One region of the Caldisalinibacter kiritimatiensis genome, then DNA from elsewhere that is predicted to be linked to it. Evidence: riboswitches for the same ligand, from Rfam matches in the RefSeq annotation. Region 1 holds a riboswitch; the other holds the start of a gene.

Region 1 (3,219 bases):
AATCATATTAATGCGGCCCCTTTCATAAAAACTTAAACTTATTTCTGTTATATTCTAACACATTTATAGCTGTAGTTAAATTAATTAATAAAAAATCAAGCTAGTTACAGCTTGATTTTTTATAACATATTTCAGTTGATTATAATTTAACCCAATACTGACTACAGTCATCACTTCTTTCCATGAACCCATATTCGATAAGATATCTTCTAATAGTAACATAGTCATCATAAATCTTTTTTAATATATGGTTTACTTCCTTTTCAGTATATTTCTTATTAGAATCAAATTGCTTAATAATATATTGAAATACTATTATTTTTCTCTTTTCTTTCCTTGGCAAGTTACTAAGTTTACCATTTTTAAAGTAGTTTTTTAGAATCTTTTCCCTTTCCTTTTCTGTAATTGCATATCTTTCATCCACCATTGTAGCCCCCTTATGAATATTTATAAATTCCTGCCCTTTTTGATTACGTTCTTTTTTACTACTGTTCAATAACCCCATTATTGCTAGAAATACCTTTGCTTGTTTCTCTTTTTCCTTAAGCTTAAATCTGTGACTTCTAACCGTAGAACTACTTCCACCCCCTTGAGCTTTAACAATCTCTTTGTCACTAAGTCCTTCATAAAAATACTTTAATATCTCTTTCTGGGTATCTGTTAATCCTGTATATTTCTTATTCATATTAATTAAGTAATTAAATGTAGATCCATGCTTTTCTTTTATATGATTCTTTACTGCCTTTTCTGCATCACAAAAGTAATTATTATATGGATATATAATCCCCTTAATAAATTTCTCACCGCAAATTAAACAAATATACTCTTCAGCAGAATTATCATATATATAGCCTCGTTTTATTTCTTCTACTGTAGCATTCCAAAACAGCTCATCAATATTTTTCATAAAACTTCCTCCTATTATACAAAATGTTATAATAAACATGTATTGGTTTTGTTTGCTCTTACGTAGACATTATATTATATTGTTTGTGTTTTGTAAAGCATTTTTTGATTTGTTGTGCAAAATAGCAACGAAATTTCTTTTTGTTTATTTCATTTTTAGCAAAAAAAAGAAACGCAAAATAAATCCGCGTTTCTTTGTTTCACCAGTATCCAACTCTATTAATACTAATACAGAGTACCTAGCACCTATAAAACTGATTTATCAGCTTTTTTACTTATGAAGAATTGGAGATATCTTCTTATATAAAGGAATTGTGATAGCTGAAACCATTATTCCCTTTAATAGATTAAATGGTGCTATACCAAATAATATAAAGCTTTTAAAATCCACTACAAATCCATTAACCTTTGAAGACAATTCAACAAAATATTCTATCGGAGCTCCAAATATCTTTGCATACATAGGTATCAATACAAAATAATTTGCTAATGAAGCAACTATAGTCATAGCTATAGTCCCTAATATCATGCCTATTATTGCTCTTTTAAAAGTCTTTCTTTTGTAATATAAGATTGATGCTGTATATACAAACACACTACCTACGATAAAATTCGCTAATTCTCCAACTCCACCTGTAACTGTTCCTTTAAGAGTCATATGAAGTATATTTTTAACAAACTCAATAGCAACTCCAGCTAAAGGCCCTAATGCAAATGCTCCTATTAATGCTGGAATATCACTCAAATCAACCTTTAAGAATTCTGGAGTAAACCATAATGGAACCTCAATAAACATAATTAAAAATGCTAATACTGATAAAATAGATATTTTAGTTAATGATTTCGTTGTTACTCTTTCCTTTAGTGTTAACATCTTCATCCCTCCAATAATTTTTTACTGTATCTTCAGGGAAATTAAAAAGCCTCTGAAGATTAATCTTCAGAGGCTTAAAATTCTACACATAATTAGTAACATACTAGCTAACCGTGTACTAATCTTCTCCCATCCAGACTTTACTGTCGGTACTGGAATTTCACCAGCTCAACTGTCTATAACAGCTCGCGGACTTTAACCGCCGGTCGGGAATTTCACCCTGCCCTGAAGACTAGAATATACTATTCATTTGCCAATAATATTATCTCATATAGACATATCTTTTGTCAACCTTTTACAGAAATGCCCACAATGCATTATTTATCAAATGGCAAATGGCGAACATCGAAAAGCCATTCTCAATTATCAATTATCAATTATCTTTTATAAACTACTTTCCCATCTATAATTGTTGCTACAGTTTTACAATTAATATCCTTTAATGGATTTCCATCAAATATAACTATATCTGCATCTTTACCTACTTCTATACTTCCAACTCTATCATCTATACCTAATATTTCTGCAGCATTAATTGTAATAGCCTTTAAAGCTTCCATTTCATCCATACCTGATTTTACAGCAAGCCCTGCACATAGTGGTAAATATTGAAGTGGTATAACAGGTGAATCTGTCATTATTGCAACTTTCACTCCTGCTTTATTTAATACCCCAGGTGTCTCAAAAGTTAAATTTTTCAACTCAAATTTACTTCTTTCTGAAAGGCTTGGGCCTACTATTGTAGGTTTTTGCTCTTCAGCTAAATAATCTGCAATAAGATGACCTTCAGTACAGTGCTCTAATGTAATATCAACATCAAATTCTTTTGCAATTCTAATAGCAGTAAGTATATCATCTGCTCTATGGGCATGTGCTTTAAGAGGTATTTCTTTTCTTATTACCTTAGCCATAGCTTCCATCTTCATGTCAAATTCTGGTGCTTTTGATGGGTCTTCCTTAGCTTTTTCCTGTTTTTCAACGTAGTTTTTAGCTTTAAAAAGTGTTTCTCTAAGTATAGCTGCAGTTGCCATTCTCGTCATAGGTGATTTTTTCTGAGCATTATATACCCTCTTTGGATTTTCACCAAAAGCTATTTTCATAGCCAATGGTTCCTTAACTATCATATCATCTATTCTTCTTCCGTATGTTTTAATAGCTGCAAACTGTCCTCCAATCACATTTGCACTTCCTGGGCCAGTTGCTGCACAAGTAACTCCACCTTGATAAGCTTCTTCAAATGTTCTGTCCATTGGATTTATACCATCTATTCCTCTTAGATGTGGTGTAACTGGATCTACCATTTCATTACCGTCATCTCCTTCAAAGCCTATTCCGTCTTCAAAAAGGCCTATATGACAATGAGCATCAATAAACCCAGGTGTAACCATTTTTCCTTCTGCATCAATAACTTCTACATCTAATGGAGCAACTATGTCTTT
Region 2 (3,219 bases), on a different contig from region 1:
TTTTTATCTACTAACTTTAGTATCGTTTCTGCTCTCTCATATGCAGATATACCAGTAGTAGTATTTTTTGCATCTACTGATACAGTAAAAGCTGTCTCCTTTGGGTCAGTATTATTTGATACCATAGGATATATATCTAATTCCTCTAACCTATCTTTGACCATAGGTACACATATAAGACCCCTACCATACTTAGCCATAAAGTTTATTGCCTCAGGAGTAACTTTTTCTGCAGCCATTACTAAGTCTCCCTCATTTTCCCTATCTTCATCGTCTACTACTACAATCACCTTTCCTTTTTTAATATCTTCTATAGCTTCCTCAATAGTATTAAACTTAAACATCTTAATCACCCCATTTTTATATAAATCCATTCTCTTTGAGAAAAGTTATATCCAATCCTTGTTTTGAATCTTCTGTTTTTTGTAAATTTAAAAACTTTTCAATGTATTTACCTATCATGTCACATTCTAAATTTACTTCATCGCCTATATTTTTTTGAACTAATGTCGTAATATGTTGTGTATGTGGTATTATAGAGACTTTAAATTGCTTTTTATCTACATATGCAACTGTTAAACTTATTCCATCTATAGCTATTGAGCCTTTATAAACTATATATTTAAGAATATCTTCAGAAGTTGAAATTGAAACCCATATGGCATTATCATCTTTTTTAAATTCTCCAATTATTCCAACCCCATCGATATGACCAGTTACAATATGTCCTCCAAGTCTATCCCCTACTTTTAATGCCCTTTCTAAATTTACTTTACTTCCTTTTTTTAATTTTTTTAAGTTACTTTTATTTATAGTTTCTGGCATCACATCAACTGTAAAACTTTTATTATCATAATCTGTAACTGTTAAACAAACCCCATTAGTGCTAATACTATCCCCTAATTTAATATCTTGCAAAATTTTATTAGCTTCTATCATAATAGTTGAAGAATTATAGCTATTAATAATTGATTTAACTATTCCTATTTCTTCTACAATTCCAGTAAACATATACTAATCTCTCCTCCTAATATAGCTCTCTATCATAACATCTTCATCAAACTTAGAGACTTCTATATGTTTAAGTATAATCGCATCTTTTACAAATCCTATTCCTTCTCCATCCACAGGTGTCTTTGCTTCCTTACCTCCAACTATTTTGGGTGCTATAAATGTTATTACCTTATCTACTATTTTTTCATTTAATGCTGAAGAATTCAGAGTACTACCTCCTTCTAATAAAATACTATCAATACTCATCTCACCTAATTTACTTACAAGATATTTTAAATCTACTTTACCTTTTTTAACTGGTATAAATAAGATTTCTGCCCCTTTATCCTTTAAAGCTTTAATTTTTTCTTTATCTGCTTTTTCAGTAGTAGCTATTAAGGTTTTTGCATTTGACTTTAAATTTAAAACTCTTGCATCTAGTGGAATTCTACAGCTTGTGTCAACTATTACTCTTAAGGCATCTTTCCCTTTTTCCTCATTAGTTCTAGTAGTAAGCAAAGGATTATCTTTTAACACAGTACCAATACCCACCATAATAGCCGAAACTCTATGCCTTAACTCATGTACATATTCCCTAGATTTTTCATTTGTTATCCATTTTGAATCACCATTTTTAGTAGCAATCTTACCATCAATTGTCATTGCTGTTTTCATAATACAAAATGGTTCCTTTGTAGTAATATATTTTATAAATATTTCATTTAACTTTTTTACTTCTTCTTCTAATACACCTGTAATAACTTCAATACCATTTGCCTCAAGAATTTCTATTCCTTTTCCTGCTACTAATGGATTAGGGTCTTTCATACCTATTACCACTTTTGAAATTCCTTTTTCAACTATAGCATTAACGCAAGGAGGAGTTTTTCCGTAATGTGAACAGGGTTCTAAAGTAACATACATAGTTGAGCCAATTAAGTCTTCTGTTGAATTTCTTATCGCTTCTACTTCAGCGTGTGGACCACCATATATTTTGTGATACCCTTCGCCAATTATTTTATTATTCTTTACGATTACTGCACCCACTAGTGGGTTAGGATTTGTATATCCAGCTCCTAACTTTGCCAATTCAATAGCTCTATTCATATATTTAATATCCATCTAACCACACCCTTTTTAAGTAAAAATTAAAGCCCTGAAGATAATCTTCAGGGCTTTATATGTCAACACTAATACATGGTCTGACTTATAGCACAATCATAGTGCATAGAGTTGATAGCAGACTCATCTATCCTTCTCCCATCCAGACTATACTGTCGGCTCTGGAATCTCACCAGATCAACTGCTTTAAGCAGCTCGCGGGCTATACCGCCGGTCGGGAATTTCACCCTGCCCTGAAGGATTATTTACCGTATTCAGTTAGTATATATGATATAACCATCATTATTTTCTGTCAACATTATTATAAACAAGTAATGGCGGGAGTATGTGGGAATCGAACCCACCCAGGACGCTCCTAACGCCCCGTACTGGTTTTGAAGACCAGAGGGCACACCAGCACCCATCTACTCCCATACCTTATGAAGTTGTTGACACTACTACATTATAGCAAATCGACAGAAATTGTCAAGGGGTCGACGAATTACTTTTCGCCGTCGATTCGCCGTCGAAATAGGTAAAAGAGTACTCTCTCTTCACACCGTCGTGTTTGAAAGCTTCACTCATGTTACTAAAAACAAATAATAGAGGATTTGGATTTAAAGATTATTAGCCAAAATACTTTTTTTATAGTAACTTGTATGTGAATAAATTTCTTCTTTTAAAAAAAGATGTGATTTTACTAATAAATGAACTGGCTAAACCTGAAGTTTTATTAGAAAAATATTCTACATCGCTTAATTGTATAAATTATGGGTATATTCATGAAGACTTAATGATACCTCTTTGCACATTTCTCCGACAGCATAATTTGAACACTATATGTCAAGTGATTACTCCTCCCCTCGCATCTTATGGGTTTGGAAATATCTGTGATATCCAGGCTTATTATGCACTTAAGGTATTTAATGCAGAGACCATATATTCTTTTATACGTGGTGATAAGCTTTTATTCATCAACAAGGGTACTTCAGAGCTTATTAAGAAACTCAGTGAAAACGTTTCAGATATAAGATATTCTATTGAAGTTAATAATATAGAAATTATAGGTAACAAAGTAAAAGTCGAAACTCTTTTTGGTTCTGACTATTACGACAAAGTACTTGT

Evidence for each region. A riboswitch is a leader RNA that binds a small molecule or an ion and turns the genes downstream of it on or off. The one in region 1 is predicted to bind FMN.
Region 2: another riboswitch for FMN. It lies ahead of ribD (bifunctional diaminohydroxyphosphoribosylaminopyrimidine deaminase/5-amino-6-(5-phosphoribosylamino)uracil reductase RibD); the one in region 1 lies ahead of L21TH_RS07785 (ECF transporter S component).

The regions. Positions count from the first base shown of each region.
Region 1 is NZ_ARZA01000176.1:10,946-14,164, reverse strand. Features, by position in the region: gene L21TH_RS07795 (SMR family transporter) at 1-6, opposite strand, end outside; gene L21TH_RS07790 (DUF2087 domain-containing protein) at 140-907, opposite strand; gene L21TH_RS07785 (ECF transporter S component) at 1,178-1,780, opposite strand; FMN riboswitch at 1,898-2,017, opposite strand; gene L21TH_RS07780 (amidohydrolase) at 2,158-3,219, opposite strand, start outside.
Region 2 is NZ_ARZA01000096.1:3,928-7,146, reverse strand. Features, by position in the region: gene L21TH_RS04855 (bifunctional 3,4-dihydroxy-2-butanone-4-phosphate synthase/GTP cyclohydrolase II) at 1-344, opposite strand, end outside; gene ribE (riboflavin synthase) at 361-1,011, opposite strand; gene ribD (bifunctional diaminohydroxyphosphoribosylaminopyrimidine deaminase/5-amino-6-(5-phosphoribosylamino)uracil reductase RibD) at 1,015-2,115, opposite strand; FMN riboswitch at 2,242-2,360, opposite strand; tRNA gene L21TH_RS04840 (tRNA-Sec) at 2,431-2,527, opposite strand; gene L21TH_RS04835 (FAD-dependent oxidoreductase) at 2,786-3,219, shown strand, end outside.